3 regions of the Brevibacillus nitrificans genome follow, and region 3 is predicted to be linked to each of the others. Evidence: predicted binding sites of a transcription regulator. Region 3 holds the regulator's gene; each other region holds the start of a gene.
The links. Region 3 encodes Rex, which represses fermentation and respiration genes when NADH is low (regulators of the CRP and FNR family bind a similar motif). Its sites were predicted from a motif close to TTGTGAAATATTTCACAA; they were not measured.
Positions count from the first base shown of each region.

Region 1: a site for Rex is predicted at 3,698-3,715, ahead of EDM59_RS17785 (helical membrane plugin domain-containing protein). Genes of this name have one in related genera too.
Region 2: a site for Rex is predicted at 3,585-3,602, ahead of EDM59_RS11430 (hemerythrin domain-containing protein). Genes of this name have one in related genera too.

Region 1 covers NZ_RHHU01000010.1:885,547-893,640, reverse strand. Annotated here, with positions in the region: gene EDM59_RS17800 (homoserine dehydrogenase) at 1-1,003, opposite strand, end outside; gene EDM59_RS17795 (ACT domain-containing protein) at 1,026-1,469, opposite strand; gene EDM59_RS31095 (hypothetical protein) at 1,658-1,810, shown strand; gene EDM59_RS17790 (NAD(P)/FAD-dependent oxidoreductase) at 1,884-3,062, opposite strand; gene EDM59_RS17785 (helical membrane plugin domain-containing protein) at 3,105-3,545, opposite strand; gene EDM59_RS17780 (PilZ domain-containing protein) at 3,836-4,501, opposite strand; gene obgE (GTPase ObgE) at 4,510-5,787, opposite strand; gene EDM59_RS17770 (Spo0B C-terminal domain-containing protein) at 5,804-6,385, opposite strand; gene rpmA (50S ribosomal protein L27) at 6,575-6,874, opposite strand; gene EDM59_RS17760 (ribosomal-processing cysteine protease Prp) at 6,876-7,229, opposite strand; gene rplU (50S ribosomal protein L21) at 7,245-7,556, opposite strand; ribosomal protein L21 leader region at 7,567-7,644, opposite strand; gene EDM59_RS17750 (Rne/Rng family ribonuclease) at 7,706-8,094, opposite strand, start outside.
Region 2 covers NZ_RHHU01000005.1:296,733-304,826, forward strand. Annotated here, with positions in the region: gene EDM59_RS11415 (hypothetical protein) at 1-366, opposite strand, end outside; gene EDM59_RS11420 (Crp/Fnr family transcriptional regulator) at 552-1,256, shown strand; gene EDM59_RS11425 (nitrate/nitrite transporter) at 1,330-2,838, opposite strand; gene EDM59_RS11430 (hemerythrin domain-containing protein) at 2,942-3,463, opposite strand; gene EDM59_RS11435 (hypothetical protein) at 3,708-3,953, shown strand; gene EDM59_RS11440 (YwiC-like family protein) at 4,035-4,817, opposite strand; gene EDM59_RS11445 (globin domain-containing protein) at 4,863-5,249, opposite strand; gene hcp (hydroxylamine reductase) at 5,439-6,737, shown strand; gene EDM59_RS11455 (beta-propeller fold lactonase family protein) at 7,026-8,094, shown strand, end outside.
Region 3 covers NZ_RHHU01000003.1:1,221,160-1,229,253, reverse strand. Annotated here, with positions in the region: gene EDM59_RS07615 (tetratricopeptide repeat protein) at 1-504, shown strand, start outside; gene dinG (ATP-dependent DNA helicase DinG) at 599-3,508, shown strand; gene EDM59_RS07605 (ComEC/Rec2 family competence protein) at 3,549-4,445, shown strand; gene EDM59_RS07600 (redox-sensing transcriptional repressor Rex) at 4,462-5,085, shown strand; gene EDM59_RS07595 (amidohydrolase) at 5,102-6,406, shown strand; gene EDM59_RS07590 (hypothetical protein) at 6,783-7,478, shown strand; gene EDM59_RS07585 (cell wall elongation regulator TseB-like domain-containing protein) at 7,508-7,990, shown strand.

The sequences.
Region 1 (8,094 bases), on a different contig from region 3:
GAGCCACCATGCCCCGTCCATTTACGCCGAGCTTTCGATTTTTCACTACGGTCACCAGGTCAGAGACAACAGCTGTCGCGGTGGGCAGCTCCCCCGCACCCGGCCCGTAGAACATAGTCTCTCCTACCGCTTCTCCGTGAACGTATACGGCATTAAATACGCCGTTCACAGACGCCAGAGGATGGGATTTTGGAATCATCGTCGGCTGTACACTGACTTCGATCGCTTCTGCATCCCGACGAGCCAAGCCCAGCAGCTTGACTTCATAACCGAGCTGCTTGCCGTACGCAATATCTTCCTTGCTTACGCCGCTGATTCCTTTGACGTCGACATCCTCGAGCTTCATCGGGACACGGAAGCCCAGCGTTGCCAGGATCGCCATTTTACGAGCCGCATCATAGCCTTCCACATCAGAGGTCGGATTGGCTTCCGCATATCCAAGCGCCTGTGCTTCTTTCAGTACGTCAGCATATTCGGCGCCTTCCTGACTCATTTTGGACAGGATGTAGTTCGTGGTTCCATTGACAATCCCCATCATTTTTGTGATGCGATCGGACGAGAAGCCCTCCACCAGTGCGCGCAAAATCGGGATTCCCCCGGCAACGCTCGCCTCGTAGAACACGTCACAGCCCTTCTCCTGCGCTTTTTTCAAAATCTCGGCGCCGTGCAGCGCCATCAGATCCTTGTTAGCTGTGACAACGTGCTTGCCGCGCTCCAGTGCGCCCAAGATAAAATCCTTCGCCGGGTGAATGCCCCCGATTACTTCCACGACCACTTCAATTTCCGGATCTTCCAGAATATCTGCCGGATTCGTCGTCAACTTGCCTTCCATCGCCACAATATTGCGGGACTTTTCTGCGTCCTGCACGAGAATTTTAGTGATCTCGATTCCCAGTCCGGTTTGTTTTTGCAGATCCTCTTGATGTGCCTGAATGATTCGAACGACTCCGGTACCGACCGTTCCGAACCCCAACAGCCCTAGTTTTATCGTTTGCTTCTCCATGTTCTCTCCCCCTACCCTTTTTCTACCCTCTACCTACGATCATTGCTTTGCGTACGCCGGGTAATTGTTGTAAGCCATCCAAGAATTCTGTGCTGGAAACCCTCATATGCGCCATATCCACGGACATGGAAATCGAAGCAATTCCCTGCAACGGTATCGTTTGATTGATGGTTAATACGTTTCCGCCCTGATCCGCCATGTAGGTCAGCACTTTAGACAGTAAGCCAGACGTATGCTCCAGCGAAAATGTGATGGTCATAATCGTCTCGTTCATCATGGAGTTGAAAGGGAAGATGCCATCCTTGTACTTATAAAAGGCACTCCGACTCAATCCCACCCGTTCCACAGCTTCATTCACCGTATCCACTTCGCCTGATTCGAGCATTTTTTTGGCCTCGATCGTTTTGACGATGGATTCTGGCAGGATGTCGGATCGAATTAAATAAAACTTTTCATCCCGTTTCATCCGTTGTGTCCTCCTGAGAAAAACAGTTGTTTCTTCATAGAGGACATTATAACCTTTTCAACTTGCTGTGACAATCCTTGTTAGCCAATTTTTTTCATGGAATGATATTCAGTTCACTTGTGCTTACATGACGATGGCCCGCTTCGTACAGAATAGAAACGATTGATTCCACAGGAGGTGACTTTTACATGGCAGGAAGAGGTAAGACAGACAAGTCCGAGCGTCGCAACAATCATCCTCCTGGAAAGCCGAGCGATCTTGACCAATTTGGCACGCAGACCCAGGGCAAAAAGATGGCGCAATCCCCGAACATTGTTGAGGATCCAAGCGGTAACGGATAAACGACTGAATGAAAAAAACCCGGGAGTAAGATCCCGGGTTTTGCCTTGTTGTCTGTTCTTCTACATGAAGAGATTAATATGCCAAAGAGGACAAACCATTGATGTGTGACAGGTAACGAACGTTACTTGCTTCCTTCATCAAGGAAGCTGGCAAGCCTTTCAGCTTGATTTGGCTAGCGCCGATGGTACCGATTGCATCTTTGCGTCCCAAGCTGCCCAGTGTACCGGAGAATACAGGTACGAACGTTTCCATTTTGGTACCGTTGAAATAAGCGAAGAGGTTGTAGCCTACTACTTCCCCCATTTGCCATGCCAGCTGAGCTGTTGGCGGATATGGACGACCTTCTGGACTCATCACCACTGCGCTGTCTCCAGCCAGGAATACTTCAGGGTGAGAAGTGGATTGCAGGTTTTCTGTGACAGTCGCGCGTCCACGGTTTACTTCGATGCCGGATTCCGCTACAACGTGATTTCCTTGTACGCCACCCGTCCAAACCATGGTTTTCGTTTCGATGGTGTTGCCGTCTTTCAGGAATACAGTGGTTTCTTTCATTTCCGTTACAGGTACTCCTGTCAGGAAGGTCACGCCGCGTTTTTCCAGGCTTGTTTTTGCTCGTTCAACCAGCTCAGGAGCAAAACCAGCCAGGATGGACGGACCCGCTTCCACACAGTACAAGGATACGTCTGCGAAGTCTACGCCATGCTTGTGGCACAGGGTAGGCAGCATATCTGCGAATTCCCCTACCAGCTCGATCCCCGTCAGACCGCCACCACCGACAACGAATGTAGCATCTGCTTTGTCCTTGCTTTCTTTGTAAGCCACGATGCGTCCTTCTACGTGTGCACGCAGGCGGTTTGCTTCTTCTACAGACTTCAGCGTAAAGCTGTACTCTTGCAGTCCTGGAATGCCGAAGAAAGCTGTTTCGCTGCCCAGTGCGACAACAAGTGCATCGTATTTAATGGACTCGCCACTCGCCAAAGTGACACGCTGCGAATCCAGGCCGATTTTTTCAACCGAGTCGATAACCAGGTGAATGTCTTTGCCACGCAGCAATCTTTCCAAAGGCAATGCCACGTTTTGCTCAGACAGGTTGCCTACTGCCAAACGGTGCAATTCGGTGATGATTTGGTGAGTAGGAAAACGGTTTACAACCGTGATAGTAGCTTCTTCAGCTGTCATGTATTTGCGGGCAGTCAATGCGCTCAACAATCCGCCGTAACCGCCGCCCAGAATCAAAATATGCTTCGACATGCGTTGGTCCTCCCGTCCTTGTCTTTCGTTCGTTATGTGTGGTTAGCGCTTTTGTTGCTCGCGCTCAGCGAGTACTTCCAGGAATGCTTGAGCAAAACGCAAGGTTTTTTGTACTTGCGGATCCTTCAGCATTTTGAGCATACCAAACAAACCGATCGTAGACGACTCGACGTGAGAACGATCGTTAGCTTCGATTGCTGCTTGGGCGATCCCTTTTGCTTTGTCTTGGATCGGTTTGACGAACTCTTCCATTCCGCCTTTGAGGTCCTGGATCAGTACTTGGTCATTTGCCACTGTCTGTACCAGATCGTACGTCTTGGTCAGGATCGTTGTCATCTCTGCCAATTTAGGCAAATTCGCCACCAAAACAGTTAACGATTCTTGGATTTCCGGTTTCATCAACTGATCGAGCACATCCATTTGCTCGGGTGCCAGAGCCGCTGTAGCAGCTGCTTCAGCTTGTTGCGTAGTTGTTTGTGACATAAGAAAACGTCCTCCTTTGCTTTGGAATAGAGGCCTGGTATTCTCGTTGCCTGTTCATCCGAGTGACGGCCGAAATTCACCCTGTATCCGATAGTCTAACCTATTTGTTCTATTTTTCACAAAGTGCAGTATGCAAACGGATGGAAATATCAATGTGCAATATTTCACAAGTTGATATAACAGGCTAGTCGCTCTTCCAGATCAATTCTAGGGAACAGGCACGAATAAGAACTCTATGCCTATACTATATACCTTCTTCACAGGAACAGCAAAGGAAAAAAACCGCTTCTTCAGTAAGAAGCGGCGGTCGACAGTTTTTTATAATAATCTTTGATGACTTGATGATGTTTGTCATGAATATCCGTAAAGATCAATTCAATCACTGTCTGCGTGTCCTGAAACGTCTTTTCTACCACTTTTGCCATTCCGACAATCTCCATCTGCTGGTTCGGTACTGTAAACGACAAATGGATGAAGTCACCCTTTGACACGTAGGAGTCGGTACGAAGCACCAACCGAGTCGGAGAAAATTTGAGCAGGTCCGCTTCTCCTTTTTCCTCGATCGGTCTTGCTCCCATCACCTTGAACGGAACGTGAATCGGCCTGTCTGGTGAGACTAGTCCGCTTTTTCCCATCGCCACGATTTCTACGCCTATCGCGATCGGGATCAATGCCAACAGCTTGATCGGCCATATCGTTTGCTCTTGTACGACTTCCAGATCAACGGTGTTGACAGACGCATCCGTCTCCCACCGCAAACGCACGGTTGAACCAATCAGTGCTGTCTTGGCTTCCGCGTTCATCTCGGTGGAAACTACGAGATACCCACCTTTTACATGCTCCACCATGACTTGCAATGGTGTCTTGACTTGCCTGGAGATCATCATCGGTAAAATGGATCCGCGCTGGAACCGTTTGTCAGATAGAAATGGGCTAAGAGATGGGACATCCGTCATGGTTTTCGTCACTCCACGAAATCAAACTCAAGCTTACCGATGCGTACGGTATCTCCATCACGGGCACCGTGCTTGCGCAGGGCTTCGTCCACTCCCATGCTGCGCATGATTTTGGCAAAGCGCTGAGCGGCATCGTAGCTGTTCAGGTTGGTCATTCTAACCAGCTTTTCAATTCTATCCCCACTGACTACGAACACGTCGTTGTCACGTGTGATTTCAAATGGATCCGGCTCTTTCTCAGCCTTGAACACGACGCGTTCTTCGACTTCAGCCACTTCTTCGACAGCTGGCTTGTCCGGAATCGTCGCCAAGAGATCACCGACGGCATACATCAGTTCCTGAACGCCTTCCTGAGTAGCCGCAGAAATTTCGTAAACCGTCACACCCGGGACTTTTTCCTTGAAGCGTGCCAGGTTCTCTTGGGCATCGGGAATGTCCATTTTGTTGGCAGCCACGATTTGCGGCCTGTCTTCCAGCTTCAGGTTGTAAAGCTTCAGCTCGCGGTTGATCTGCAAATAATCCTCGTACGGGTCACGCCCGTCGACGCCTGCCATGTCAATCACGTGCACGATCAAACGCGTACGCTCGACGTGACGCAGGAACTGATGACCCAGTCCAACGCCTTCATGCGCCCCTTCGATCAAACCTGGCAGGTCGGCCATGACAAAGCTGTTCTCCCCCACTTCCACCACACCGAGGTTTGGTGTCAGCGTCGTGAAGTGATAAGCGGCAATTTTCGGCTTGGCTGCAGTCACGCTGGACAACAGAGTAGACTTCCCTACACTCGGATAGCCAACCAATCCTACATCTGCAATCAGCTTCAGCTCCATCACGATGTAGCGTTCCTGACCCGGTTCCCCGTTTTCAGAGATGTGCGGAGCTGGGTTGGAGGAGTTGGCAAAACGCATGTTTCCTCTACCGCCGCGCCCGCCTTTTGCAATGACCGCTTTCTGGCCATGCTCGACCAGATCCGCGATCACTTCTTTGGTATCATCATCGATGACGGTTGTTCCCGGTGGCACGCGCACCAGCATGTCTTCCGCGCCTGCGCCGTGCTGACCTTTATTGCGGCCATGCTCCCCACGCGGTCCTTTGAAGTGCTTCTGGTAGCGGAAATCAACCAGCGTTCGCAGTCCTTCATCTACTACAAACACAACATCTCCGCCGCGACCTCCGTCACCACCGGCTGGTCCACCTAATGGAACGTATTTCTCCCGGCGAAAGGAGACGGCTCCGTTTCCCCCGTCCCCGCCTTTCACATAAATCTTTACCTGATCGACAAACATGGTGTCACCTCTTTCATTACGCGAATGGAATCCGCAAATCCAAAATCCATTCCTCTTCCGTATGTATCCACTCGGTGACCTCCACCGTACTCTGTTCATTTTTACGTATCAGTTTTTCCAGTTCTTCCAATCCGGATGCACATAGCTTTCCGGCCAGGTCAAAACGAAAATGAACGCCGCATGCGTCCGCTACCAAGGAAAGCTGCATGCTCGCAGGTTCATAGCTGTTAGGATCTACATGATCGTTCACTGTGCATAATATCTCTGACATCAGCTGAAACAATTGCTGCTCACTCAGTGCGACCCTCATCAGGTCCACTTCGTTGCACACTTCTACTTCCAAAAGCATTTCCTTGTTCAGCGCATTAAATGTCAAGAAAAAGACAGACAACAGAGAGCTGTTCAAACGGGCGATCATGCTTTCTTGCATAGCCAGCTCCGCAATGCGTTTTAAATGCGCTTCTCCCTGTTCAGTACGGTTCAAATGCAAATAGCCGAGCAGAACCTGAACGTGGTTCAACCAGTCATGCCGCTGCCGGTTCAGTACGGTTAGCAGCTGGTCAGTTTGCTGCGTAAACAGCCTCCGCTCGTCCCTCATCACATTCACCCAAGTCGATAAGATTTCTTTCTGTCCTATTGTACCACAAAAAATTCCCGTATAAATAAGAAAACCTCTACTGAATCAAACAGATCGCTATCCTTTATTTTCCCCTTTTCTCCAAAGAGAAAACACCCATTAGAAAAAGAAAAACCCAGCAACAAGGCTGGGTTTCCTTTCATCCACTATTTACGCTTCAGAAGCAACTGGTTCGATCACAACTTGTTTGCGATCGCGGCCCAGACGTTTGAAACGAACAACGCCGTCTGCTGTTGCAAACAGAGTGTCGTCTCCGCCCTTCATTACGTTAGTACCTGGGTAAATCTTCGTACCGCGTTGGCGAACGAGGATGTTTCCAGCTGTAACGAATTGACCGTCACCACGTTTCACTCCCAGACGTTTGGAAATGGAATCGCGACCGTTCTTTGTGGAACCTACCCCTTTCTTCGAAGCGAAGAACTGTAGGTCTACAGGAAAACGAAAGTTCATGTCAGACACCTCCTTGCCATTTTGTATCATGAACCGTAACGTATTTTCCGTATGATTCAGCAATCATAAACAGAGAGACAACCATGCCCTCAGCTAAAAGCTGCTGCTTTTCGCTGACCAGCGGGTCTTCTACAGGACGCACGTTCCATTTCAGGAAGCCGCCATCCTTCTCTGCGAGCTGAACATCCGGATCACTATTGAGCAAAAGATCTACGGCATTAATCGTTCCCATACTCACCGCTGATACAGCAGAGCAGACGATGTCTGAACCATGCTTAGCAGCGTTGGCATGTCCCGAAACGGTAATGGCTTCAATCTCATTTTGCTCATTTCTCTGCACTTTTACGGTAATCATCGGATTCGCCCAAAATTAAGCGTTGATTTTTTCAATCACAACTTTGGTGAATGGTTGACGATGACCTTGCTTGCGACGGTAGTTTTTCTTGGCTTTGTATTTGTACACGATAATTTTAGATTGTTTACCGTGTTTTTCTACTTTACCAGTTACCGTAGCACCAGCAACAGTAGGAGCACCTGCAGTTACTTGACCGTCCTTGTTTACCAACAGAACTTTGTCAAAAGTAACAGCTTCACCTTCGTTGCCAGCCAGTTTCTCGATGAAGAGAACAGAACCCTCTTCAACTTTGTATTGCTTTCCACCGGTTTCGATAATTGCGTACACTGTGTGCACCTCCTATACTCAGACTCGCCCCAGCAGGTGCGTCGCAAGCGACGGCTTATGTACCTGATTCGTGCGGTTACAGTATGCACGAGACATAGCTGCATGACAAACCTTAGGTTATCACAGCAAAGAGCGCCCAGTCAAGTCATTTACGATTGTTTTCCGTACAATCGCTTGGCTTCTTCTGTGCGACCTGCGTACACGATCCGATACTCGTCCGGCTTTAACGCAGGAGCTTCAATCAGGAACAAGTGCACAGGCCACAGCTTCAGTTGCTCGCTGCCCAGCTCAGACAAAGGTTGATACAGCCGTTTCGGCAGTTCAATTACCGCTGCCTCTGCCTCTTGGCCTTTCGCAAGAGACGTCAGCTCACTGCATAGACGGCGCTTCATTTCATCGACCGACCATACTCGGCCACGGCCTTCGCACGCAGCACAAGGTTCCGTCAATCTCTCCGACAAGCTCGCACGCACGCGCTTCCTGGTCATTTCCACAAGTCCAAGAGCAGTCATGCCTAAAACGGTGGACGGCACAGGAT
Region 2 (8,094 bases), on a different contig from region 3:
CGGGAATGTCACGAACGCCGACAAGATACAGCCCCACCCGAGCAGAACGTGCTGCGTCCAACGGTACCAGCCGCGATTCCAGATGAACCGGTAGGTAGCCAGATGCTCCGTGGCGGTTTTTGCTGTGCTCTTGCGAAAGAGTTGTTTCATGCCTTTTTTCAAAATGATGTTGGTCGGCGGCCGATCCGCCCAAGCAGAGAACCGATAGACAAATCCTCCGACAAACACGAAGGTGCCCACCATATACCCGTATAGGGCGAGGTCTATGTGTGTAAACAAGCGGGACCCGAGATACGATGCAACAATCAGCGCGCAAATGATGAAAAACGTTCTCCTGGCCAGTTTGGATGCAAAAGCCTGTTTCATATTTCCTTCCTCCTCGAATCGCATTCCGTTCGATGTTGCTTTCATTGTAATTGCGCCAAGCGAGACCCATAGTGAGGTAAATCACAGTAAATACTAGTAATTTGTGAAAAGCCTTTTCTGTTCACATTTTCGTGATACAATGGTCGATGTTGTGCTTAGGGAGAACTAATCTAGGGGGAAAGTGAATGGCGAAAAACCTGACGTTTATCGAACAGGTTTCTTTGGATTTTGTGAATGTGCTGGAGACGTGCGGAACGAAAAAATGCATGCTTCCCGGCGCCGTACTGTTTTTAGACGGAGATCGCGCAGATCATCTGTTTCTCATAGAGTCAGGCCAAGTCAAAATTACGAAGACGACCTTGGATGGCAAAGAACTGACCCTCCAGGTATTCGGACCGGGAGAGCTGGTCGGCTTGTCCGGTCTTTTCGAGGAAAATGTGAGCTACACCTCAACCGGCAGCATGCAGGAGGCTGGCACGGTCAGCGTCATCACGCGCAGCTCCTTGGAAAAAATATTGATCCAGAACGGCCAGTTCTGCGTCGATTTCATGCGTTGGATGGCCGTGATGAACCGGAGAATGCAATCCAAGTTCCGTGACCTGCTGTTGAATGGCAAGATCGGCGCCCTCTACTCCACTTTGATCCGGATGTGCAACACCTACGGAGAAGAGAACGAAAACGGCATTCTCATCAATCTGTCCATGACCAACAAGGACCTGGCGCAGTTCATCGGGTTGACCCGGGAAAGCGTGAATCGCATGCTTTCCGAGCTGAAAAAGCTGAATGTCGTGGATCTGCTCCCGCAAGGCCACATCTTGATCAAGGATCTGGACTATTTAAAAGAAACCATCAACTGTGACGATTGCCCGCCTGATATTTGCCAGATGTAAGCCGGCTTAAGGCAAGCGGTCGTCCATATAGCTGCAGCGCCTCCCCTGCTCATGGGAAGGCGCTGCATTTGCTTTACGGGGTCATTTCCGCATGCACGGGACGAAGCTCCGTAAACATACCCGCATAATACTTCAGCTCTCCAGCTTCATCTTTGATTGCACTAATGGTCAGCCACTGCTGATACTCTTCTCCGTTTTTACGCCGGTTCGTAATTTCTCCCTGCCAAAAACCTTGGTTCTTGATTTCTCCCCACATCCTTTGATAAAAGGCGCTGTCCTGTCTTCCCGAACGCAAGATGCTTGGATTTTTGCCCAGAACCTCTTCCTTGCGATATCCAGTCACTTTCGAGAACGATGGATTCACGTCCTGAATGATGCCGCGCGCATCCGTAATCAGGATCGCTTCCCCGGTATTGTCGACAATCGTTTTGGCCACCTGCAAATTTTCCTGGTAATACATCCAGAACACCAGAACCAGACTGGCGAGCGCCACCTCCGACAAAGCCATGAATCCGATTGCGTAGTGACCCGTGATGCTAAAGAGAATCGAGAGCAGCAATGGCGGGAAGAATCCTCCCAGTCCGCCCATCGCAGAGACAATCCCGTTCACGATCCCGGCCTGCTTCGTAAAGTAGAGCGGAACCAGCTTGAAGATCGTGCCATTTCCCGTTCCCGCGCAGATCGCGATACCGAGGCAGCCAGCCGTGTACAGCTCGATGGTAGGCGAGAAGGACAGCACCAGCCCAAACAGGGTCAAGCCTCCGAATACAACCATCAATACCTTCAGTGGATTGTACCGGTCCCCCAGCCAGCCGCCGACAGGACGCAGGAACGTCGCCAGCGCGATAAATCCCGCCGTCCGCATCCCCGCATCGACTTTTTCCAGCCCGAAATGACTGACCAGAAAGCTCGGCAGGTACACCGTGAAGGCGACGAACGAGCCGAACGTAATGAAGTAAAACAGGCTCAGGAACCACAGTTTTTCATTGCGATAGACACCCTTGATTTGCTCTGTGACAGAAGTCGTCACCTTTTGCTCATGTTTATCACCGAAGAAAAAGTTCAATACCGCGAACAAGAGCAGCAGAATCATGTACAGCTGAACAGTTGAATGCCAACCGATTTCTTTGGCAATCACCGGAGCGAAGAACGTCGATACGGCTGTCCCGATGTTGCCGACACCGTAAATCCCGTTTACGATTCCGTGCTTCTCTTTCGGATAGTATTTGGGCAAGGACGTCACGCCGATAGAAAACACCGCGCCGCCGATCCCGAGGAAAAATCCTCCGATGATCAGGTTCGTCACCGAGGCCGCTTGACTGATAAAGTACACAGGAGCCAGCAGCAACAGAAAGCTGATGGAAAACAGCCATCTGGCACCGAATTTGTTCGTATAATAGCCGATCGGGATGCGCAAAACGGATCCGAGCAGAACCGGTATCGCGGTCACCCAGGCAACTTGACCCGGAGGAATTTTCAGCTCTTCATTGATAAAGGGCATCAGTGATGACAGGATCACCCAAACCATGAAGCCTACCACCAAACTCAACGTTTGCAGCGGTAATTGAAGCTTACGTATCATGGATAACATCTCCTTACACGTCTAGAGTAAGCCTAGCGTATAATACAAATCGCTCGCAGGTAGTGACGAACATCACTCGTGCAACAGCTCCTGGCGAAGGCTTCTACGACCGAAACATCTTCTGCAGCTGCTCCTTCTCCGCTTCGCTCAACAGCTGCTGCGCCATCGGGAACAGGACGTTTTCCTCTTTAAAAAAATGCTGGTTTAAAATTTCGAAGGACACGAGCAAATGGTTGAGCGCATCGCCCATGTTCGTTTCATATGTCTGCCTGCAGAGCTGCAAATGCTCTTTTGCCATTTCGTGCTCGTACTCCATGACTGCGATCGGCCCCATCTCGCGACCGATGTGCCCCGCCAGCATCGGAAACAGCCAGTCCTCCTCCCTCTTGGAGTGGACCGCCAGCGCCCGCTGAAAAGAAGACACCAAATCGTTCAGCTCAAAAGACCGCTCGCATGCGTCAGACTCCGTTGCCTGCTTCCACTCCTCCGCCCATGCTGTACACTCATTCATTCGCTCATTCAAATCACGATGCTCATCCATCAACCACTGCAGCGGCGGACAAAACGTTCGATTCCCCCCGAGCATGCTGCTCATTCCCATACATCCGGGTCGCCGTTTTTCCATCCCAATCCCTCCCGTAGCGATATCGCTTCGTTGTAATGATTCACTTCGTACACTCGACTCTTCCAAAACCAAACCAATAACGGTGTTCGAGGTCCATGATAGACCCTTTTTCAACGAGAAGTTGTGAAGTAAATCACCCGAGGGGAAATTTGCCACCGAGAAGTAACACTTGCTGTGATCGTAATCACTCCCTCATTTCCTCTCATCCTCTACAATCAAAAAAAACGGACCAGGGTGATGACACATGACCATTACTGATGTAAAAGAAGCATTTCTTGCCTGTGACTACCCTTTTTACAAGCAGTTAACGATAGAATGCAACGAAGCCGTCTGCATCCTCTACAGCCTCCACTCCAGCTGTCAAAAACCGATTACGCTGCAGCTCTCCACCCGCGACGCTCTCGTGCACCAAATCGCTGTGGAAATCATCAAACTGCGCTGCCTGGAGCTGCAGGTTCACCAAAACAACCTCGTCCAAAAAGCGAGCTAGCCCCTGCCTGAGCCGCTGCGAGACAATCCCGCGCGAATACAAAAAAGAGCCTCGGATTTCATGTCCGAGACTCTTTTTTCTTTACATGCCACCGTGAAACAGCCACACAGCTATTCCCAAAAACCACACCGCGCTTGCAATCTCCAGCATGCCGACCTGCATGGCACGAAGCCGAGGCTTGCGCAAAAGATACAGCATCTTCAAAATACCGGGCAGATAGAGCAGCAAGACTGGCAAAGGAACGGGAAGCAGCAGCGGCAGGAGCAGCAAGGCCGCATGATAAGCGATTCCTATGTAAGTAAACCGGATGTTGTTTCGTTCCCGAAATACAGATTTGACGAAAAAAACGCTCCCGATGAAGTACAGCACATTCAGCAGCATTCCAAGTGCCAGCTCTTCCACACCCGTTCCTGCTCCCGCCGCAGCCGCGTCTCCCAGCTTGGCGGCTAGCGGCAGCAGCATCGTGAACGCCACAATCGCGCATACATCGTTCCAAAAATCCCGCTCCCGCTTTTTCACAACAAACCACACAGACATGGCAAGAAATGGAATCATCCAGACGAGTGGCAGAAAGGCGGCGGGGTTCATGGCAAAAAGCGGGCCTCCCAGCAGTAGTCCCAGTATGCCAAATGTCGTCACTGTCGGCAAAGCTTCTCTTCCTTTTTGGGGCCTGCGCAAAACAGTGAGCGCCCCGTGCACGGCGAAATAGCCCACGACAAGAGCCCCTCCCATCAAAAGATGCTGCCAGCGTGCCTGCCCGATCGCGGTTCCCAGCAGGAAAGGAACCAGCATCATCGCCCATACCCCGTGCTCATGAGGAAGCAGGTACGTGACCTTCTGTGGTTTGAACAGCTTGGTTTGCATGGAAATCATTCCTCTCACCGTGCAGGTGTAATCAGGCGCTTTGCCTCATCCCGCTGTGTTTACCATGATTTTCGCTACCTGTGTCAGGCGACCGTAAAACAGATCGCGCGCCAATCCATCCAGCCCGATTTCATCCATCGCCTCTTTCATGCAGGCCAGCCACGCCTCTGCCCTTTGCGGTGTAATGGGGAACGGCAAATGACGCATGCGCATGGCTGGCGGGCCGAATTCCTCGCTGTACAGGAGTGGACCTCCCAAAAATTGAGTCAGAAACATCCGCTGCTTCCTCATGATTTCTTCCATCTCCACTCCGAATAACGGAGCCAGCTCGGGATGCTGATACACTCGGGGGTAAAAAGCGGCCACCAGCCTCGTCACCGTCTCTTCGCCACCGACCAATTCATAGAGCGTTGAAAATACAGGCTCTGTCATGAGTAACCCTCCACTTCCGTTTTCTATAGTTCTACTTTACCCGGAACCACGCCCGCTTGTATGTGACTAGAATCACTTTCCCATATTTTGTATTTTCGTCACAATCCGTGTGATGTTGCTCACACCTTTCCCCTGGCGATCCCGTTATACTCAAGGCGAAATCTGAATCATGAAGGAGTGGAAGAAATCATGTTTTGCTACCAATGTGAACAGACTCCAACGGGCGGCTGCAAAGTGATCGGCGTTTGCGGAAAAAATGAAGAGCTTGCGAGTATTCAGGATACGATTATTTTTGCCTTAAAAGGAATTGCCGCCTACGCGACCCATGCCCGCCAGCTGGGCTATATCGACCCGGAAGTGGACGGGATTACACAGGAAGCGCTTTACTTTACCTTGACCAACGTGAATTTCAACCTGAACGAGCATTTGCAGATGGCGATGAAGGTAGGTTCAGCAGCGATTAAAGTGATGGAGCTGCTGGATCAGGCTCATACGAAGCACTTTGGCATTCCGCAGCCCGTCACTGTCTCCCAGAACAAGATCGAAGGAAGATGCATTGTCGTTACCGGGCACAACCTGTTTGCCCTGGAAGAGCTGCTGAAACAGACAGAGGGGAAAGGCATCAACATCTACACCCACTCGGAGATGCTCCCTGCTCACGGTTATCCGGAGCTGAGAAAGTATGCGCATCTCAAAGGCAATATCGGAAAGGCCTGGTACGACCAAAGAAGACTGTTTGAAGAATTCCCCGGCGCCATTCTCGCCACGACCAACTGCGTCATGCCGATCAAGGGCAGCTACGCCGACCGCTTCTTTTCCTATGAGATCGCTGGTTTGGAGAACGTCACCAAAATTGAGCACGACGACTTCTCACCGCTGATCGAAAAAGCGCTGTCTCTGCCCGAAGTATCCATCGAATCGGAGCAGACGCTGACGACAGGGTTCCACCACGAGACCGTGCTGGGAATCGCACCGGAAATCGTTCAGGCGGTGAAGGCTGGCAAAATCAAACGCTTCTTCGTGATCGCAGGCTGTGACGCGCCAGGCAAAGGCGGCGACTATTACCGCGAGCTCGCGACCTCCCTGCCTCCCGAAGCAGTCATTCTCACGACGTCCTGCGGCAAGTTCCGCTTTAACGATGTCGATTACGGTACAGTGCCCGGCACGGACATCCCGCGGTACATCGACCTGGGGCAGTGCAACAACTCTGTCTCGACCATCAAAATTGCTGCAGCTTTGGCAGAAGCGTTCGAGTGCGAGGTGAACGAATTGCCTGTCAGCATCGTCCTCTCCTGGTTCGAGCAAAAAGCAGTCGCGATCCTGCTCGGTCTGTTCAGCCTCGGCATCAAAGACATTCGCATCGGTCCGAAGCTGCCCGAGTTCATCCAGCCGGGTGTCCTGCAAGTCCTGCAAGATCTGTTTAACATTCAGCTCATTGGCGATGCCCAGGAAGATATGAAGCAAATGCTGGGGATGCCTGCTCATTAAACACCGACGAGAGAATCCGCTTACTGCGACTGGTGCAGAAAGCGGGTTCTTTTTTTCGCCCAGGCGAAGCTTTCCCCCCAAAAAATCCATCCATACGCAAGTTTTTTCCTGCCCACGCCCCCACCCTATGTCCATGCTTCTCGCAAAATTTGTCCATGGACAGCCACGCCTTTTTTCACTCAACTGGACAAGAATCCACGCCAAACATTCCCTTGCTTAATAAAGTATACTACCCTGATTTGTAGTAAAAATCAGGATAACTCACTTACTTTAAGGAAGGATTTGCTCATGGGCAAACGTTGTGAAAAATGCGACTCCAAAAACGATGAACAGCATGATGAATCAAAATCAAGATGTACCGGTTGCATCTGCCAAATCTTGTGGCAACTATTGAAACAGAGCGAAGCAAATTTTAGTGGTATAGAAGTCACCCAACAGTTTTTGCTCATTCAAAAAGGGAGCTCCAAACCGCTGTCTCTGGATGGGACGGGCACTCCGACTGTCTTTACTTTGAAAAAATTCCACCCCAAAAACGACTGTGTCGTCTTCACTTTCGTCGAATCGAACGGTAACTCGTCGTCAATCGCACAGACGCTCATCATCAATTGCCGCGATCTTTCCGGGATTGCCAGTGTACAAATGGTTCAGCCAAATCCGGAGCTAGGCAACCGGATTTATGTGTCCAACGCGAACGATGGCACTGTCTCGGTGATCGATGGTGATACCAATACGGTCATTGCCGTGGTTCGATTGGGATTCGCGCCGTCCCCAAGGGGTGTAGGGGTCAATCCCTCGACAAACCTCATTTACGTGGCAAATACGATCGGTAACAATGTTTCTGTGATTAATGGAAATACCAATACGGTTCTCACCACGATTCCGGCAGGTGCTTTCCCTTCTGGGGTGGGAGTCAACCCTTCTACCAACCGCATCTATGTGGCCAACACGGACAGCAACAACGTCACGGTGATTAACGGAAATACCAATACCGTAATCGCTACCATTCCGGTGGGGAGCCAACCCGAAGACGGGGTGGGGGTCAATCCTTCCACCAACCGCATCTATGTGGCCAACTCCCAAAGCAACAACGTTTCCGTAATTGATGGGAATGCCAATGCCGTGATTGCCACGGTTTCAGTGGGAGCCGCGCCTTCTGCAGTGGGAGTCAATCCGAATACGAATCGAATTTATGTAGCGAACTTCAACAACGGCAATGTCTCGGTCATTGACGGAAACACCAACACGGTCATTGCCACCATCACTGTAGGTGCTGGTCCGGCTGGTATTGGAGTCGACCCGACCACCAACCGGATTTACGTCGCAAATAATGAAGGTGACACTGTGTCGGTGATTAACG
Region 3 (8,094 bases):
CCAAAAGCGGGCTGGGCTTGGCACGGTCTGGCCTGGAACACATGGCTGATCGCAGGTACCAAACGGGCATTGACCTTGTTGAAGAAAGCCATTTCGCTGTCACCTGAAAACGACGATTTTACCTTTAGCTTTGGGTGGATGCTCTTGTTTGACGGACAGGTGGACCAGGCGATGGCAGCGTTTCGCCACATCCTGGAAAGGGACCGAGACAATCGCCTGGGACAATCTGGGATGATATCCGCCTACGAAAAGCTGGGTGAGCTTGCTTCGGCAAGGCGGCTGGCAAAAGAATTTACAGACGATCAGGATCCTTACGTTCGTGCACTTGGCTATTTCCATCTGGGACGTTTGGCTGTCGTCGAGGAAAACTGGCGTTTGGCGGAACAATATTTTCAGCGAACACTTACACATGCGGAGCATTTCCGCGAAGTGCCGATATACATGCAGCTGTGTGCAACGAAGTTAGGAGAAACAGTGCGCAATAAAGAACTGTTTCCATCCTAACGGAGCAAGAAAGCAGGAAATCCGCCTGTCGTTGCCGAAGTGTGTGGGGGGAGCGGATGACTAGGGTCCGCCCAGGTTACGAGGTGACAAACGTTTGAATCGATTACTGGTAGTAGACTTTGAAACGACGGGAAGCCATCCACGCCAAGGAGACAGCATCATCCAGATCGGAGCCGTTGCGATTGACGATGGAATCGTGACTGACAGCTTTTCCACCTTGGTGAATCCGGGACAGGCGATCCCTCCTTTTATTACCCAATTGACAGGTATCACGGAGGAGATGGTAGCAGACGCTCCTTCGCTAGAGGAAGTTTTTCCGCGTTTGCTGCGGTTGCTGGATGGACGGGCTTTTGTTGCCCACAATGCAAGCTTTGACCTCCAATTTTTACAAGAAGCCCTGCTGAGCCAGGGCTATTATGCGTTTGACGGCTATGTGCTCGATACTGTTGAGATGTCGCGCTTGTTGATGCCCACTCAAAATAGCTACAGGCTGGGTGAGCTGGCCTCCGATTTGGAAATCGAGCATGAGAATCCGCATCAGGCGGACAGCGATGCGATGGCGACTGCTCAACTGTTTTTACATCTGATGAATATCGTAAATGAAATGCCGCTGGTGACAATTCAGCGACTGCAAATGCTCGTTTCATCCTTTCGATCGGATATTGACGCGCTTTTGCGCTATGTGGAAATGGAAAAAATGGCGGAGATTCCATTGCTAGATGCCGAGGCCGAGCCCGTTTTAAACGAGCCGTCTGAAATGTGGGATATTTACCGTCAGCTGGCATTGCGCAAACGTCGAGAAAAGCTGACCGCTTCGCTTCGCACACCTGCGTACGACACAGCGCCAATAGCGCCTTTTGACGAGCTGCTGGGTCAAGTGCTAGGCGACGCGGGAAGCATGAGCGTACACGTCGCGGGGTATCAGCGCCGAGATGCTCAGGAGGCGATGATGCACGCGGTGTTTGAAGCGATGCAGGACGGCTCGCATCTGCTGATCGAAGCAGGTACCGGCACAGGAAAATCTTTGGGGTATCTGTTTCCAGGTATCATCTGGGCAAAGCAAAATGGACAGCAGCTTGTGGTCAGCACGAATACGATCCAGCTTCAGGAACAACTGTTCAACAAAGAAATCATGAGCTTGCAGCAGACGCTCCCCTTTGAATTCAGTGCGGCCACCTTGAAAGGCAGAGGAAACTACCTGTGTCTGCGCAAATTTGAGCAGGCACTCGAGGAGCCGGTCGAAGGCAGCAGTCAGGAAATGCGTCTGGTCAAAGGTCAGATGTTGGCATGGCTGACGCAGACTGAGACGGGGGATGTGGAAGAGCTGAGCATGCCCCCGACCGGACAGTTGTTTTGGCAGCAAGTAAAAAGTGATACAGGCTCTTGTCTGAACAGAGCTTGTCCTTGGTTTAGCCGTTGTTATTACTTCCAAGCAAAGGATCGAGCAAAGGACGCTGACGTTTTGATCGTCAATCATGCTTTGCTGATCAGTGATCTGCAAGCGGAAAATCGGATACTGCCGCCCTATGAAGTGGCGATTATCGACGAGGCGCACCATCTGGAAGACGCCGCGACCCAGCATATGGGAAAACAGTTCACCACGACCCAGCTCTTGTTTCTCTTGGACCGGGCGTCCGTGGAGCCAGGTGCGGCACTGACTCGCTTTGCAGAGGAATGGGAGAGCTGGGTAGGTGCCCCGCAAGACTTTGTCGCAGAGCATATGGCGGAGCTGAAAGCCCTGTACGCTCCTTTGCGTGATAAAGCTACCCACTGGACGCAGCTGTTGTATGCTTGGGCCTCGGACCGTGCGGAGGAAACGACGGAAGCAGGGAGAGAAACGGTCCGCTATCGGGTGGAATCCTTTACCGGTAAACATGAGCGGATCCGAAAAACGACGCACAAGCTCATCGAAAGCATGTCCGCCTTTGCACAGGTGTTTGATCGTTTTGTTCGAGGGCTGCCAGCTGACGATAAGCCGCCGTTTGCTTTGCGCAGTTTGCGGACAGATCTGTTCGGGCTATTGAATGACTGGCAAAAGGTCACCGAACTGCTCCATTTCTTTTTACTGGCGCAAGATCCGCAGTACGTGTACTGGATGGAGGTAGAGGCACGGACAGCGCGCAAGCAGGTGCATCTTTCGGCAGCGCTCTTGAAGGTCTCTGATTCTCTTGCCGAGCCGCTTTTTGCTCAGAAACAGAGCATGATTCTCACTTCGGCGACCTTGACTGTGAAAAACAGCTTTTCTTACGTAATCAATCGATTTGGGCTGGATCAATTACCGGAAGAGAGAGTCAGAACGCTCTCCATTCCTTCGCCTTTTGATTATGAACACCAAGGCTTGCTGCTCATCCCGTCCGATTTTCCTGCGCCTGGCAAGGAAAACGATCTGACTTATGTAGATGCGGTGGTGCAAGGCTGTGTGGACGTCGTGCTGGCATCCAAGGGGCGCACGCTGATCCTGTTTACTTCTCATTCGATGCTGCGTTTAGTCTATAACGCGATGAAGGAACGTCTGGCAGATGCCCCTGACTCCTATACCCTTCTCGGACATGGGATCGACAGTAACAATCGAAGCAAGCTGGTCGGATTGTTCCAAACGATAGAGAAAAGCGTACTGCTTGGAACCAGCAGCTTCTGGGAGGGGGTAGATATCCCTGGCGATGCACTGAGCAGTCTGGTTATTGTCAAGCTGCCGTTTACCCCACCGAATCATCCGGTTTATCAAGGACGTTCCGAGCTGCTGAAGACAGAAGGAAAGAATGCGTTTATGTCGATGGCATTGCCCCAGGCTGTGATTTTGTTCAAGCAAGGGGTAGGGAGATTGATCCGGCATCATCTGGATCGTGGTGTCGTCGTGCTCTTTGATACGCGGATCGTCGAGGCGAGATATGGGCGGTCTTTTCTGCAATCCCTGCCTCCTTATACCGTAGAGAGCGGGCCATGGCCAGAGCTGCGCGAGAGAATCGAACCATTCCTCGGTATGTCCACCTTGTTAGACTCATAAAATGAAGCAATAGTCTCCCAAGGATTTAGGTGATAAAATAGTGGGATGGAAAACAAAATGGCGCTGGTTGCTTCTGGGGTTTTGTGCGGCTTTTCTCCTCGCGTACTCGTTTGAGAGTCCGTCACAGAGTGCGGTAAAGGTGGAGGATCCGTATGCCAGTGAGAACGAACAAGACTTTTTAGGTCTTGTGATTACCTATTTTGCCCTTCCACATGGAGAGAGCACGCTTGTCCGATTGCCAGGTGGCAAGACGATGCTGATCGATTCTGGAAGTGCAGAAGATTGGCCAGTTTTGTTTGAACGATTGTCCGAGCGCAAATTAACGCGACTGGATTACCTGGTCCTGACCAATGACCAGCCGGAGCATGTGGGTGGCTACGAGCAGCTCACTGGAAAAATTCTGGTTGAAAACGTGATTGTACCGAAGCTGATTGAGCAAAGCATCGTCAAAGCGCTCCCTGTGCGCTCTACCCTCAAACGGATTACGGTCACAGCTCCTGGCGAGTTCAAGCTGAGCAGTGAGGTATCTATGCAGGTGCTGCTGCCACAGGAGCCGTTGTTTCTGTCTCCACAAAACAATTCGCTCGTCTTCCAGCTGAAGCATGGGAATCTGCGATTTTTGTTTACCAGCGGGATTAATGAGCAAGCGGAGGAGCGTTTGCTGCAGTGGCATCCAGACCTTTTGAAAGCAGAAGTGCTGAAGGTCGGGGACCAAGGCAGCAATCAAGGCTCTTCCCAGCCGTTTTTGACGAAGGTCGATCCACAGGTGGCGATCATCCAGACAGGGAAGAACAAGGACAGCATGAGAGACGGCCACTCCGAAGTGCTAGAGCGTCTGGGGGAGTCGTGGGCTGAGACGTATATCACCAGTCACGATGGAATAATCACGATTTTATCGAATGGGGTAGATTACCGGGTATTGAAGGCTAAGAAATGAAGAGGGGAGACCAAACGTGGCCAAACAAGAAAAGATTTCGGAAGCGGTTGTCCGCCGCCTGCCGATCTATCTGCGCTATTTGAGTTACTTGCAGCAAGTGGGCGTGGCAACCGTTTCCTCTCAACAGATGGGCAAGAATCTGGACGTCAATCCGGCGCAAATCCGAAAAGATCTCGCCACGTTCGGGGACTTTGGCAAAAAGGGAATTGGCTACGATGTAAATTACCTGGTAGAAAAAATACGTCAAATCCTCAAGCTGACAGATGAAATCCGGGTAGCCTTGGTTGGTGCCGGGCACTTGGGCCATGCGATCAGCAACTACAACGCTTATTTGAAGGATAACATGCGTATTGCGGCCATCTTTGATTGCGATCCGGAAAAGCTGGGGAAAAAAGTGGCTGGGTTGTCCATTCAGCCCTTGGAGGAGCTGGCACAGACCATCGCAGATCAACAGATCAAGCTGGCGATTATTACTGTGCCTGCACCGGCTGCGCAATCCGTATGTGATCAGTTGACTGAAGCGGGGATCAAAGGGATTTTGAACTTTGCGCCCACCACGATTCGCGCCCCGAAAGATGTGCGAATTCACTATGCTGATGTGACATCCAATATGCAGAGCTTAGCTTATTATCTAACGTAAAGAACGGAGTGTATCCATGAAAAAGACGATCCTCATTCACGCAACGGTTCTAACAGTTAACGAGACGAACGAAGTCATCCACGATGGTGCTGTCGCATTTGAAGGCGATACCATTACGTATGTGGGTCCTACACCAGAGGACCTGTCTGACGCAGGCTATGATGAAGTCATCGATCAAAAGGGCGATTATGTCCTTCCTGGCTTGATCAATACGCATGGGCATGCAGGAATGTCTCTGCTGCGCGGGTACGCGGATGATTTGCCGCTACAGCAATGGCTGGAGGACAAGATGTGGCCGCTGGAAGCACAATTTACGGCGAATCACGTGAAATGGGGCACCCATCTTTCTCTGATCGAGATGATTCGTACCGGTACGACTACCTTCGTAGATATGTACGACCACATGGATGAAGTAGCAAAAGCCGTTGATACGGCTGGTATGCGCGCTCGTCTGTGCCGGGGAATGATCGGCCTGTGCTCGGAGGAGGAGCGTCAAGCAAAGCTGCAAGAATCGGTGAAGTTTGCAAAGGAATGGCACAACCAGGCAGATGGACGCATCACAGTCATGATGGCACCACATGCTCCGTATACATGCGATCCACAGTTCATTACACAAATCATTGAAAAAGCAGACGAGCTGTCCCTCCCGCTTCACATCCATATGTCCGAAACGGCTTGGGAAGTTGGACAGAACGAAAAGGACTACGGGCTTCGTCCGGTAGCTCATCTGGAAAAGCTCGGCATGTTTGCCCGTCCGACACTGGTTGCGCATGCAGTCCATCTGACGGATGAAGAGATTGACATTTTGGCAAAATACCAAGTGAAAGTTTCCCACAATGTCGTGAGCAATCTGAAGTTGGCGAGCGGAGTCGCTCCTGTACCAAAAATGCTGGCAAAAGGCGTAAGCGTCTCGCTGGGTACAGACAGCTCTGCGAGCAACAACAACCTGAACCTGTTTGAAGAACTGAAGCTTGCTGCGATTTTGCATAAAGGTGTGAACAACGATCCTGTAGCGGTACCGGCAGAGGAAGCCCTTCGGATGGCGACTCGCTATGGAGCCGATGGTGTATTCCAGGCAGATACGCTGGGCAGCATCGAAGTGGGCAAAAAAGCAGACCTCATCGTACTGGACAGCCATCAAGCTCATTTCCATCCGGCTCATGAACCGATTTCCCATGTGGTGTACGCGGCGAATGGACGCGATGTAAAGGATACGATTGTAGCAGGGAAGTATTTGATGCGTAATCATCAATTGCTGACTTTGGATGAAGAACGGGCTATTTACGAAGCCAACCGTGTGTTTCAAGCATTGAAACGGTAAAAAGGCTCCTGTCAGGTGAGGACAGGAGTAAAGAGGGTTAGGTGTAGGTAGGGGAATTTGGTTTCAACAACTTGCCGTGCTCATTTTCGCCATAGCTCGCTCAAGAGATGATGACGGAAATGCAGGGTGGGTGTATGAGACGAGTTACGCAGTGGTGAAGACAATGCTGCCCAGGAGACGCGGTATTCCTGCAATAAAAACCCTAGTACGTCAGGAGATGTAGTCTGCCCAGAACTCTTCACGCGCTCACCTCCTCGGGGTGTACATGTAGTATGACCGTCATGTTCCATGCTATGATTAGCAACTTTTCCGTCCGGTTCTAAAACCTTCCCGTATAGCATAGGCTTAGACAAAAACGGGACAGGGGGATGTGGACATGTATGTACGGCCCAGGCTGCTTTGGTGGCTCGTACCCATCTTTCTCAGTCTGTTTTTCGTGGGTATCGCTCTCGGCAAGCTCGGCAGCGAGAGCGACATGAAAGGCGGTCGAGTCATGGAGCAGGGAGCAGGGGCAGGCTATGATCCAGTAACACTGTCTATGCTTTTGGAGCAATTGACCAAGGACGAAGAGCGATCCTTCATTGTCTATATGAAGGATCAAGCCTTGAGTGGACGATACCAGCAGGAACGATTCGAGTTGAGCGGAGAAATAGGCGGTCATCAATTGGAGATTGCACGTAACGGTGAGCCACAGGTAAACGTACAAATAGATGGGCAGAAGCAGGATAGTGCCTTGCTTCCCTACGCATTGTACACACCGCACGAGCATGCGGCAGTGATCAAGAGCGTCATGCAATCAGTAGCACCTCAACCTATGCAAGATCCTAGCGGGCATGGCTGGAAGGGATATCGACTGTCCGTGCCGCCAAGGGAAGTGACTTCTCTTCTTTCCCTCTGGCTTGGGCCATCGTTTCCAGTCTCCGAAATGACGCCGGAGCTAACCAAAGGAATAGGCGTCACCTATCAGCTGTGGTACGAGCCTGCCACGGGTACTATCCAGCAAATGGATATCGAGATGCAAATCAAGACCGCTGCAGGGGAAAAACGGGATCAGCTGCGCTTCCGCCTGTAGGGTCATGGGGAAAAAGGAGTTATTGGACTGTGGCAGTGAGAATGTTCGTGGTCGTGATCGCCGCTCTCGTAATTGTCGGGACGGGCTTCACGTACCATTTAGCCTCTTCCGTCGTAGGGGCACGAAGTAACTTTGATGAGCAAGTCATGAAATGGGTAGAGGAGCGCACAACGATCACACAGGTTGATTCGATTGATGAGTACAGAGGAAAGCAGAGCTATGCTGTCGTACTCGGGAAAAACAAAGTGGGAACACCAGTCGTAGCGTGGCTGACGGATAAAACGGCTGCGTTTGATCGGATGGATCGTGCTGTTCCGCGGAAAAACGTGGAAACAGCCGTGCTGAAAAGCTTCCCTGATGCGACCATCACGCATATTGTGCCTGGACTGGAAAACGAGAAGCGTTTTTGGGAAGTAACCGTGAAAGATAAGGATGGGCGTTTTCGCTATGTGCATTACGATTTGTTCAGTGGTGCCCTGCTTGCCTCTTACGTGTTGTCCCCTACGTTTTAAATCAGGACAAGTACGTGTTAAGCGCAAAAGACCTTTTCGATGGGAAAAGGTCTTTTTGTTGTTCCGAGAACGCTGCAATGGCATCATAACCAGTAACTGTATAA